4 regions of the Nicoliella lavandulae genome follow, and region 1 is predicted to be linked to each of the others. Evidence: riboswitches for the same ligand, from Rfam matches in the RefSeq annotation. Region 1 holds a riboswitch; each other region holds the start of a gene.
What was found. A riboswitch is a leader RNA that binds a small molecule or an ion and turns the genes downstream of it on or off. The one in region 1 is predicted to bind thiamine pyrophosphate.

Region 1 (3,212 bases):
GTTTGGTTGAACTTTTGGCGTGCTTGGGTTAAGAACTTGACTACGGTCGTTAATGATTCAATGTCCAACCCCTTAAATGGTTCATCCATTAAGAGCACATCGTTACCCATGATTAACATTTCTAAGATTTGTAATTTCTTTTTCTGACCTTCACTTAGGGTGTAGACCACTTGTTGTTCACGACCATCAATCTTTAATTCCTTTAACATTGCTTGCACATCGTCAGTTGAGTAGTGGGGGTGAACGGCGTTCTTAAGTGATAATTGTAGTTCTTCTGCCACCGTAATATCGACAAACTGCATTTCAGCATCTTGAAAAACAAGTGCAACATGTGATAAGTAAGGCTTTTTACGAATTTTTTGGATATTTTTGCCTTGGTATAAAATTGTACCATCGTATTTAAATAGGCGGGTCAACGCCTTAAATAACGTGGACTTACCAATTCCGTTCTCACCAGTAATCAACGTGGTCCGGTTAGGGTAGATTTTAAATTGATCCATTGCTAACAGGGCTTGATCGTGTTGACTTAGCGTTAGGTGGTCCAAGTCAATGACGCTTTGTTCATCAGCAGTCGGGAGGGCTAATTTAACATCAGCTAATTCATGGTTATCGAACGGCGTAAGTAATTGCGCAACGTCTTGATGCGATAGCTCTGTGATTTGATGTTGGTCAGCATGGAGATAAAAGAAGTGATCAACTACTGCTTCATAGCCAGATAAGTCATGATCGACTAAAATGATGGTTTTGTGTTTTTCATCGCGCAAACGTGTTAGTTGGTGCAATAAGTCACTTCGTGATTGCCGGTCCAAACTAGCAAATGGTTCATCAAGTAAGATAACCTTTGAATCCATTGCGATAATAATGGCTAAGGCTACCTTTTGTTTTTCACCACCGGACAGGTCATTTAAGCTGCGATGCTTGAGTTTGGTAATGTTAACGAATTCCATTGCATGATCGATGCGGGCAGGGATAGCCGCTGGATCCATTCGGCGATTTTCAAGGGCGAATTGGATTTCATCGTAAACATTGGTCATGGTAAATTGTTGATTTGGATTTTGAAACATCATGGATACGATGCCACTCATGTCAGTGGCGGGGATGGTGTTGATTGCTTGGTCGTCAAAGCTGATGGTGCCGGTATAATCACCATTGGCAAACTCAGGATATAGACCAGCGATTGATTTTAATAGTGTCGACTTACCAGTTCCTGATGGCCCAGCAATCAAACTAATTTGACCACTGGGAAACGTTAAGTTCACGTCTGCCAAGACGGGTTGCTTACTTTTAGCATAGGTAAATGTGAAATGACTAACATTGACGGTTGTCATAAAAATTCCTCCAAATAATAAAGAAAGCACCCCAAAGCAATGCTTTCGAAGTGCTTTAATGTTATTTTAACGACTTGTGAATCAAAACGCGACTAAATTATGCTTCAATAGCATGGCTTCGGTTAAGCAATTTGTTAATTGCAGTTGGAATCGGATCACTAAAGACCCATACGGAGATAAACCGAAGAATGAATAATAGAATAATAAAGCCCACGTGGTAAGCATTGTAACCATTTTTGAACCAATCCCAAGTAAATGTAATGACGGTGGTAAAGACCGCTCCTAAGAATAGTTGGAAGTGACCATATTTTTTGTAGCCCGTAACGGCGAATCCTAATTCAGCACCGGCTCCTTGGATTAAACCAGAAACCACGTTCATAACGCCCCATTGATCACCTAAGAACATTTCAACTACGGCTCCAGCTACTTCACTGAAGATTGAAACTCCGGGCATCTTGAAGATGGCACCAGCTAGTGGTCCAGCGACGATCCATAAACCGAGTGATAAATCATTGGCAGCCGGTGCTAATCCGATGGGAGTTAAAATTAGGGTCAACGCATTGTAAATAAAACTAGTTAACCAGAAAATAACCCCACAGACGATTGCGATCAACGCAATTAAAATAATATTTCTAAGACTCCATTTTTTAGCCATTGCTAAAAACCTTCCTTTCAACATAGATCCATCAATAATTTTTTAAACAAATAGAAAAAGGGTCCTCAAATATTTTGAGGACCCTTTGGTATGTACGCCATTGAGCACACTAAAGTGCATTGTTTCCCTCCACCAGTGCTAACTGAATCAGGTTCAATGGGTATTATCTCAGCCGAACGGCACCCCAAACATCTATTTATTTAACTTTGACTAGTTTAACTTAGTCTTAAACAAATTGCAAGGTCGTTTGTTACAATCACAATGCTTAAATAACACTTCCTTTACAGTTCGCTTAAACCAATTGTCTAAGGACTGTGAAAATGGTAATTTATTATATAAGATTTAAATTACTTAATTTTTGGGAAGGATTTAGGATATGATTAGTAAAAAATTAAAACGATTCACGGTGGCATTGGTTGCTGTTGTCGGAATCGCTTCGGGTTCTGGAATTAATTCATTGGTTAATTCTGGGGCGACAAAAACGGCCAATGCGGCGACTTATAATTATGACTATGATTATGATGATGGAGCCGTTGGATTGACTGGTAACGCAATTGTGCCTGGTAATTACAAAATGAAGAATGCCAAGGCGGCCATTGCGGTTGATGCGGATAACGGTAAAATTGTGTACGCTAAAAACATCAATCAAAAGTTAAAAGTTGCTTCGACAGCTAAGTTAATGACCTTATACTTAGTGATCCGTAAGGCGCAAGAAACGAACGGCTGGAATCAAGTCGTTAATACTTCTAGCACTAGCTTAGTGAACATGAGCTACAATAATAACATCGGGGGCGGATTTAAGTTCAAACCTGGCCACAAGTATACAGTTAGACAATTATACCGGGCAACGTTAATCCAATCCTCCAATAATGCAGCCATTGCGCTAGGCCAATGGGTAGCTGGTTCTAACGGTAAGTTTATTGATATGATGAATAAACAAGCAGCCGCATGGGACATCGATGCGACATTTAATTCTGCATCTGGATTAGAAAATACGGACTTAGTTCACTATGGCTTTAAATATAAAGGGGGCGCCAATGCCGGTAACATGGTAAGTGCTAAGGCATTAGCAACCATTACCCAACACGTATTAGCGTACTACCCACAGATCCTAAAGGATTCAAAGAAGGGGACTGCGACCGTTGATGGGCAACGACTTTACAACTACAACAATATGTTAAAGGGGCGGACGTTCTATGCGCCTGACCTATATGTCGACGGGCTTAAGA
Region 2 (3,212 bases), on a different contig from region 1:
TTTTTCACGGTATTGAAACATTGTGATTCCACTTTGACAAGCAGTGGTTAGTTGTTCAATAAACTTGGCCTTATCGCCGCCAATATTTTGAGTCCCACCAATAAAGTAGACCCGTAACATGTCTGGATTAAATTTCAACATCAGTATTTTCAGCTCCCCAATGATTAAGTGGACCATGACCTTGGCCCACGTGAATTTCATGTTTTAGAATTTCGTTCATATAGGCCTTTGCCCGCCGAATGGCTTGTTCGACGTGACAGCCCTTAGCAATTTCAGCAACGATAACGGATGACAGTGTATCACCAGTCCCATGTTTACGCTTAGAATCAACGTGATCACCAGTCAACCAAAATGCAGTCCCATCTGCTAGTAATACATAGTCTTTATTCTCAGGGCCATCACTATGACCGCCCTTAATGATAACGTTCTTAGCACCTAGTCGTTGAATTTCTTTAGCAGCATTTTTAACGGTTGCTAAGTCATCAATTGGGTGTTTAACGATCGTTTCGGCCTCTGGTAGATTAGGGGTAATGATATCAGCCAGTGGAATTAAGTCGTTGATGACGGTATCAATCGCATCATCAGTTAATAACTTAGCACCGCCCTTGGCTACCATAACGGGATCAACAACTAGGGTTCCAAATGAATAATGCTTAATATTTTTAGCTACGGCCTTAACATGGGCCGCATCAAAGAGCGCACCTGTCTTCGCAGCTTTGATCTTAAAGTCCTCCGCAACTGAAGCGAACTGAGCATCGACCATCTCCAGTGGTAATGGATAGACTTTTTGCACATCTAAAGTATTTTGAGCAGTAACACCAACGACCACGCTGGTACTAAACACATGACAAGCTTGCATTGTCTTGATGTCGGCCATCATTCCAGCGCCACCACCAGAATCAGTACCAGCGATCGTTAATGCTTCTGGAAACTCACGCATTAGAATTCCTCCTTACTAGCAGCATCTAATGTTGCTTTGAAGTGCCAATCCTCTTGCTTATATGCTTGTTCCCAGAATTGCCATTCTAATTCGCAACTCTTTAGGAAGTATTGGGTGGCTTCAGTTAATTCTTCTGGGGATGCATGTTCTGCAAAGCGGTCAACAAAGGCAAAGACCGTATCACTTAGTGATTTATCACCCTTAGGGGTTGCATAGAATTCGATCCAGTCCTTAAATGGGTTGTCATCATTTGCTGCCCCTTGAGCTACTAAGTGATCAGCAATCTCTGCATACGTCCAAGGACATGGTTGAAACGCTGCTAAGATATTTAACAATGAGCCCGTTTCACCCGCCCGGTGCATATGTGATTCGTATAGGTATGCTTTAGGGGAAGGCGTGGCATGCTGTTGACTTTCGTATGATACTCCAGCAATATTGCAAAAAATATGGTGGGGATGAATCTCACTATTTAAAATGAAGCTAATTTGATCATTAAAGAAACTCATTAATTCGCGATCATTGGATTTCGCAATTGCATTTCCATAAATTTTGATAAATTCGCTTAGGTATTGATAATCTTGTTGAACATAGAATTTCAATGCGGCACCAGGAACGTGTCCATTGGCAATGCCTTGAATGAAGGGATGTTCAAAAATACCTTTTAAAATGGGTTGCGCTTGTTGCTTTAGTTGATCAGAAAACATAGGTGAATCCTCCTAAATTATAACTATCCAGGGAAAATAAAAACGACCCACACCGAACTAACTTCGGGGGTGGGTCGCCTATAATCATCTGCGATTATCTTCGATTCATGCCACGTTCCTACGCTAGTGTTATCTAGATTCAGGTTCAATGGGTATTATCTCAGCCAAACGGCACCCCAGTGGATAGTCATTTATATTCAATTCCAGAACTAATATACCATATCTAATATAAGGTGTCTAATGGAACTTACAATGATTGACATTGCAGTGACATAAGATTAGAATTTGCTTAAAAGATAATTAGGAGGATTAGGCTTTGAATTATAAAATTGCACTAGCACAATCATTTTCTGACCTTGATCAAACCGTTAATCAACATAAATTGACCCAAGTTACTAAAGAGGCCGCCGAAAAGGGCGCTAAATTAGTGGTATTTCCGGAAATGTTCATGAGCACGGTTTCCGCCACTGCGGATTTAGATGTAATCAATCAACATGCTGAATCGCTAGAAGGACCATTTGTTAACAATGCCAAACAAGCCGCAATTGATAATCAAGTGTGGGTAATATTTGGGATGCGCGAAAAAAATGATGATGGCAATGATCAACGAGTTTATAATACAATCGTAGTTATCGATAATCATGGTAAAATCGTTAGTACGTATCACAAAACGCACTTATATGATGCTTTTGGCACTAAAGAGTCTGACCAAATTAAGCCAGGTGATAAATTATTCGAACCTATTGACACGCCATTTGGTAAAATCGGGTTGTTTGTATGCTATGAATTACGATTCCCAGAAGTGGCTCGCTATGAAGCAATTAATGGAGCTGATGTTATCATCATTCCAACGTCATGGTTTAGTGGTCCCTTAAAGGAATATCACTGGTCCACATTACTAAAAGCACGTGCAATTGAAAATACTACCTATGTTGTTGGATGCGATAAACCAGCTAGTAATGACCGTGTGGGTTTAAGTCAAGTCGTTGATCCAATGGGCGTCACAATTGCTCAGGCAGGGAGTGACGAAACAATCTTAATTACTGAAATTGACTTAGATAAAATTAAGACCGTTAGAAAAACGTTACCATCAGCTAATCAAAGAATTCCTAAATTATATTAAGTTACAAAAACCGGTTTAGCATCTGCTAAACCGGTTTTTTATTACGATTGATTTCCATCAGAAAAGGCCCCTAGAACGCCTAAGACAATTAAAATAATGGCACCCCAGAAAAATACCTTTAACATCCAAATGATGGCAGCGATTAACAATAGCCACCATAGCCAACTACTGAGGAATTTCCAGACTAACCATAATACAAAGATGGTTAATAATAAAACGATAATCATTCATCACCATTCCTTTGAGATCATGTTCTTATTTTAGCATAAACATTGTTAGACCAACATCTTTATGTTCAATTAATTAAGTCTTGTGAATTTTTTCACTAAAAAACATAATTTGAATCAACCATTATTCTATTTAGCTTTCTATATCATGGTTAGATAGTAACCGTGATATAGAAAGAAAATCATCGATTTACAGAGACGCGCTCAGACGTTGACTT
Region 3 (3,212 bases), on a different contig from region 1:
CTAACCGGTAATGTGCCAGCTGCTAGCTCTTTGACAAACGGGTGGTTATGATTAGCTTGCCAGACTGGTTTTAATTCTGTTATCAATTGGTCACTAAATTGCATTAATCTGATTCTCCTCGCTTGGTATTAAGCCATTCGAACATGAATTGCATTAATACCTTCGTATATTCAATTAAATCATCAACTTGAATCGATTCATCAACGGAATGGGCTTCATCAATCGTCCCTGGACCGTAAATAGCAGCTGGGATGTTAGCATTGCCAAACCAACCACCATCAGTAACACTTGGTGAAACATCCACGATTGGCTTTTGACCTGTCACTTGATAGTGGGCAGTATCTAAAAGCTTAACTGGTCGTGAAGATGAATCTAAATCCAGTGCTGGAAAGACTTCACCGCGCTCCTCTACCATTGATTTACCGCCCCACTTATAAATTGGTAAATGATCCTTAAGCCATGGATCAGCCATCGCAACGTTATTAATATGCGTTTCAACCTCTTTAATTACCGCATGGTAATCTTCATTCGGATAAAAGTGTACTGTTACCCATAGTCGACATTCATCTGCGATAAAAGCAGCATTTCGTCCACCTTCAATCACCGCTGGATTAATCGTATCAGAACCAGGGGCTACGCCAGGGTAACTCTTATTAACTGCCCAATCCCGCTCTAAATCGTTCAATCCACTGATGACCTTCATCATCTTTTCAATGGCACTAGCTACTCTTAAATGACCGCCTGCATTCATCATTTGGCGCCTAGTGGCATCATGAAATGTCTGGTCACTTTTGATTGTAATCCATCCCGTGATCACGCCACCTTGCCCTTGAATGTGAAAGTCACTAATGTCACCAACAATGGCAAAGTCAGCATGATGACCACGTTCAATTGCAGCGCGTGTCCCAGCTTCACCACTTTCTTCACCAATCACTGATTCAAATTTTAGTTCACCGGGTAGTGCAACTTGAGCATCATGCAATAATTGAAAGGCCATTAACATCGCTGCTAATGCGCCCTTCATATCTGCAACGCCACGGCCATAAGCACGCCCAGCCTTAACTAACATTTTAAATGGATCAGAATGCCACTTTTCATCTGGTTGTATTGACGCAACATCCATATGCCCATTTAGAATTAGACTTTGATATCGCTCACTATTGGCATTGGTTTTTGTCCCAACAACGATTGAATCATGGGGATATAAATCCCATTGGTCAATATCAAACCCTAGTTGTTTTAAATAATTGACCACGAACGACTGGGCATTATCAGTATTACGGCCAGGAGGGGCTGGTGTGGGAAATGCCACTAGCTGACTTAATAGTGTTAATAATTGATCTTTGTGGTTATCAACATCATCAATAACTGCTTGAATTTCTTTTTTCATTACTATATAAATTGCTCCTTTTAATCACAAAAAGGGTCCTTCGCAAAGAAGGGCCCTTCATTATCATAATCATAGTAATGATCGATCAACTGTCCACTTCCTTGCGCTGGTCCTAACCAGATTCAAGTTCCAAGGGTCTAATTCTCAGCTAATTAAAGCTCCCCTAGTGATTATTTAATTATATTTACAATCGTCATTATAATTTATTCAATCAATTAACGCAAATTAAAAAGCAGAACTGGTCAGTTCTGCTTTAATGATTATTCTCAGGCATGGTTGCGCCGTCTTAAGTATTTAACTAATAACATGATCATTCCAATTATAAATGGAACAAAGTAATAGCAAATCCGATAGATCAATGCCCAAATCACAATGATATCAGCAGAAATGCCTGCCTTTTCTAGCCCAAAGGTCAATGCGACTTCAAATGATCCAATTCCACCTGGAATTAGTGACATTGCTCCTACAATTCCAGCGAAGATCAAGCCAAGGTATGCAGCTCTTACATCAAAGTGAATGTGCATAAAAAAGCCAATACTAATGAAAAATGCTAAACAACAAACCCATTCCAATGTTGAACCAATCAACAAATGAAATAAATCACGTCGATTTAATGTATCATTCTTAGCTACGAACGGTACCAGTAAATACAATGGAAATAATAAACAAACCGTTTTAATCCAAATTGGCTCAGCGCCAAACCGATCAATGTTTAACAAAATCGCAGCAATATCATTAACGACTAATCCGGTCATCGTGAACAACGCAATTTGCGTCACGATCTTAGCCGTTTCTTTATTATTTTCATTAACGTTCCCGAATAGAAAAATACGTAAACTAGCTCCGACTAACCCACCAGAGCCACCAATATTAGTGAATGTATTGATCACATAACTACTAGTGATCAACTCTGGCATTGAGATGTCCATTTTAGCTTTACGAGTATAGGTAAAGTCATAGATCATCATTGGTACAATGGCTAATGCGCCTAATATAAGTAAGGCAACAAAACTACCCGCCGATAGTAAATGACTGGCACGAACTAATTTATGCCAAGAAATTTGCTCAATGATCGAATGAATTGAATATACAACGAACGCTAAAATCAATACAACGTAAATTCGCTTAATAATATTAGAGTATTTAGAAAACGAATCAGCAATCTTATCAATTATTTTGATAGTTATCACCACTTCCTATAATTCCTGACGATTTAGTTCAACTAGGCGATCATAAAACGCTGGCACCCGTTTAGGTAGATTAATGATTTGATGTTCATTATCTAAAAAGCAGTGTTCACTACTAGCCTTGCAAACTAGTTGATCATCAACAGTCATTATATATTTCAAAACTAAGCGATATTTACTAACTTTAGCAACACTCGTCTCGATTTTAATTAAATCGGGAAATGTAGTTGTCTTCTTGTACTCAGCCGTTACTTTAGTGACTGGCGAAATCATCGAATTGGCTTCAAATTGATCATACGCCCAACCAATTTGTTCTAAGTAGTCGCTACGCGCTTCTTCCATGAACCGAATGTAATTCGTGTGACTAGTAATCTGCATCTTATCAGTTTCATAATACTGAACTTTGTGATAATAGGGTTTCATCATTCAATATCCTCTTCTCTTAAATTGTTCCATTGGTAATTTTACCATAAACGTTGCTATAATATTTATAAATCCGATTAAAAGGAGCAGTCCGTTATGAATCAAAAAGATGAAGCTAAATTAAAATCGTATTTGCAACAGGATTTTGAATCGATGGATTCCAAAACTGCATCCCAATCAATTCAAAAGACACTCGATCTAATCAATGCCTT
Region 4 (3,212 bases), on a different contig from region 1:
ATTTAAAAATAGCTTGTGGTTTAATATCACGGGCTATTTTTTGTTGACACATAAGTTTTGGTTAATATAATTAGATTAAAAGGATAGTGAATGACTTTGGAAACAATGGGCGATAAAGAGGCTAGTCGCCATGCCGAATTGATTTATCAACGGATTCAACCATGGTTTAAAAGATTACCCAATACTAGGTATCGATTAATTATTGTCAATGATGTGTATGACCACTGTTACAATTTCTACATTGAAATTAGTCGCTATCGAACGTTAACGCGATTAGTGCCATTACATGAATTAGATGATTATGAACTAGCCTCATTAATTAAAGTGGTACGTAATCTTTACCATGATTTTCACTTACCCGCAGAATTACGTAATTTCAACGATCATGACAAACGGATGCTAAATCGTTGCTTTTAGTAATGAAAATAAATGATTATAACTAGTGATTTTATGAGGGGGGCAACGATATGATTACAATGGCCGGTACAATTGGAGCAGGCAAAACATCCCTGGCACAAAAGCTTGCAGAACACTTAGGAACTGAATCATTCTTAGAACCAGTGGCGGATAATCCCATCCTACCTAAATTCTATGCTGATTCTAAGAAGTATGGATTTTTGTTACAAATTTATTTTTTAAATAAGCGTTTTGATATGATTAAAGCAGCCCAATCGCATCCTAACAATGTGTTGGATCGATCGATTTATGAAGATTCAGTATTTACTAACTTAAACTATCGATTAGGTAATATCAATGATCAGGAAAAAGCGGTCTATAATAGTCTGTTGAAAAATATGATGCAAGAATTACCTAAATCCACTCGCAAGAAGAAACCGGATTTAATGGTATTTATTGACATTGATTTAGAACATCAACTAGAACATATTAAGAGTCGGGGTCGAAAGTTTGAGCAAATTCAAAATGATGATAAATTGTTGAATTATTATAAACAGCTACAAAAAGCATACGAAAAATGGTATGACAACTATCGTGAAAGCCCAAAGATGAAAATTAATGGAAATCGTTATGACTATGTTAATAATCCGGCTGATTTAGTCGAAGTCTTACGTCAAATTGAATACCATGTCATGAAATAGGCTTTGACGAATAATTTAACTTATAGTATAGTTAATATGTAAATAAAACATTAATGGGGTGCCGATAATGGCTGAGATAATACCCACGAACCTGATCCAGGTAATGCTGGCGCTAGGGAATTAATTATTAAAGTGTGTAAATCCCTATCCTTTTTGATAGGGATTTTTATTTTATTTAGCGATGAGGTCCCATTAATGTTATTTCTTTAGGAGGATTGATTAATGGGACAACAAAATCGGATTCAAAAGATAACGATTTTAGCAATTATGATTGCACTAGATTTTTTCTTATCACCAATTTTTAGAATTGAAGGGATGGCACCGATGTCTAGTGTGCTAAACGTTACAGCAGCGGTCTTAATGGGACCAGTGTATGCAACTGTAATGGCGGTTGTTTGTGCATTGATGCGGATGCTATTTTTAGGGATTCCACCATTAGCATTTACCGGTGCGGTATTTGGGGCGTTATTGGCGGGGTTATTATATCGCTATAAACGAAGTCCTTGGCTGGCTATTTTAGGGGAAGTGATTGGAACTGGGTTGATCGGGTCACTGGCTTCTTATCCCGTAATGGTCTGGTATACCGGAACGACAACGAATTTATTTTGGTTCGTGTTTACGCCGCGGTTCTTTGGTGGGGCAATTTCAGGATCGATCATTGCTTATCTAATTTTAGTAAAATTAGTGAAAACATCTCAATTCCAGAGAATCCAAGCTTTATTTTTTAAAAATTAAATTCATTAATGAGGACTCATTCGATCGTAAAGAATGAGCCCTTTTAGTTTGCTTTAATAACAAGGATTGCGCCTCCTCAATCTTGTAAAACCTATTTACATAAACTTTACATACGTAGCCTAAATCAGCTAATTTAGGCAAATTCTTTTACACAAAAAATACATTGGTTTTACAGCTTCTATAAATTGGCATGCTATTCTTTAAATTGTTAAGAAACATTAAATAAATTAACTATTTCGTAAGGATAGGTGAGAATATTGTCAATTCAATTAAAGCATCTGGTAAAGAAGTATGATGGATCAGATACACCAGTTTTAGAAAATGTATCAGCACATATCGAAGATAACGAATTTTTTGCAATCGTTGGACCATCGGGTTGTGGGAAGAGTACGTTGCTTCGGATGATTGCGGGCATTATTCCAATTACATCTGGGAATTTATACCTAAATGGCCAACGGGCAAATGACTTAGAACCAAAGGACCGTAAGTTATCAATGGTGTTCCAAAGCTATGCGTTATATCCATTTTTATCAGTATTTGATAATGTTGCATTTGGCCTTAAGGCCAGAAAACAACCTAAAGATGTTATTAAACGTCGGGTTGAAAATGCATTAGAATTAGTTAATTTAACCGAATTTAAAAACCGGAAGCCAAAGGATTTATCCGGTGGACAACGCCAACGGGTAGCTTTAGCCAGAGCCGTTGCCAATGAATCTAAGTTATGCTTAATGGATGAACCATTATCAAACTTAGATGCTCAATTAAGAGCCAAAATGAGAATTGAATTGAAAGAACTACAACGTAAGTTAGGCTTAACCGTTATTTACGTTACTCATGATCAAGTAGAAGCAATGACGATGGCTGATCATGTAATGGTCTTAAACCATCACCACATTCAACAAATTGATACTCCATTAGGTGTTTATCAACATCCCGCTAATGAATTCGTTGCTTCCTTCTTTGGCACCCCGCAAATCAACTTACTTAATGCGGTTTATTCAAATGGAACGTTGACTATGGATAATAGATTTAAAGTTGAAGTTAGTGAACCGCTAATTGACGGTCATAAGTATAAGGTTGGCATTCGGCCTAATCAATTCAAGGTTAAGACGGGGGTTAACGATGGGAACGCACGGGTAACTAGTGTTTCTCAATTAGGTGATCGGACAATGATTGAAGCAAGTCTAGATAATGGCCAAGAGTTACGAATCGTGTTGAACGGCCAAGTTGATATTAGACCGCAAGAATTGATTCAAGTTGAAGGGGCAGAAAGTTTCTTCATTTTTGATTCAGATGATCGGAGCTTAGTAGGAATTCAGAAGGGAGTTTTAGAAAATGCTTAAATCGTTCGATGAAAACCAAATTAAAGATTTAAACGGC

Region 2: linked by a shared signal. The riboswitch ahead of tenA (thiaminase II) and the one ahead of R4146_RS00755 (ECF transporter S component) in region 1 are both predicted to bind thiamine pyrophosphate.
Region 3: linked by a shared signal. The riboswitch ahead of R4146_RS08430 (acetylornithine deacetylase) and the one ahead of R4146_RS00755 (ECF transporter S component) in region 1 are both predicted to bind thiamine pyrophosphate.
Region 4: linked by a shared signal. The riboswitch ahead of thiW (energy coupling factor transporter S component ThiW) and the one ahead of R4146_RS00755 (ECF transporter S component) in region 1 are both predicted to bind thiamine pyrophosphate.

The regions. Positions count from the first base shown of each region.
Region 1 is NZ_JAWMWH010000001.1:146,540-149,751, reverse strand. Features, by position in the region: gene R4146_RS00760 (ABC transporter ATP-binding protein) at 1-1,328, opposite strand, end outside; gene R4146_RS00755 (ECF transporter S component) at 1,426-1,983, opposite strand; TPP riboswitch at 2,091-2,180, opposite strand; gene R4146_RS00750 (serine hydrolase) at 2,360-3,212, shown strand, end outside.
Region 2 is NZ_JAWMWH010000003.1:348,299-351,510, forward strand. Features, by position in the region: gene thiE (thiamine phosphate synthase) at 1-141, opposite strand, end outside; gene thiD (bifunctional hydroxymethylpyrimidine kinase/phosphomethylpyrimidine kinase) at 128-940, opposite strand; gene tenA (thiaminase II) at 940-1,644, opposite strand; TPP riboswitch at 1,742-1,833, opposite strand; gene R4146_RS08300 (carbon-nitrogen hydrolase family protein) at 1,961-2,767, shown strand; gene R4146_RS08305 (hypothetical protein) at 2,809-2,994, opposite strand.
Region 3 is NZ_JAWMWH010000003.1:366,426-369,637, forward strand. Features, by position in the region: gene tenA (thiaminase II) at 1-104, opposite strand, end outside; gene R4146_RS08430 (acetylornithine deacetylase) at 104-1,390, opposite strand; TPP riboswitch at 1,472-1,565, opposite strand; gene R4146_RS08435 (lysylphosphatidylglycerol synthase domain-containing protein) at 1,657-2,583, opposite strand; gene R4146_RS08440 (acyl-CoA thioesterase) at 2,587-3,003, opposite strand; gene R4146_RS08445 (hypothetical protein) at 3,097-3,212, shown strand, end outside.
Region 4 is NZ_JAWMWH010000003.1:395,664-398,875, reverse strand. Features, by position in the region: gene R4146_RS08605 (M20/M25/M40 family metallo-hydrolase) at 1-1, shown strand, start outside; gene R4146_RS08600 (acetyl-CoA carboxylase) at 106-417, shown strand; gene R4146_RS08595 (deoxynucleoside kinase) at 468-1,097, shown strand; TPP riboswitch at 1,142-1,234, shown strand; gene thiW (energy coupling factor transporter S component ThiW) at 1,320-1,832, shown strand; gene R4146_RS08585 (ABC transporter ATP-binding protein) at 2,090-3,175, shown strand.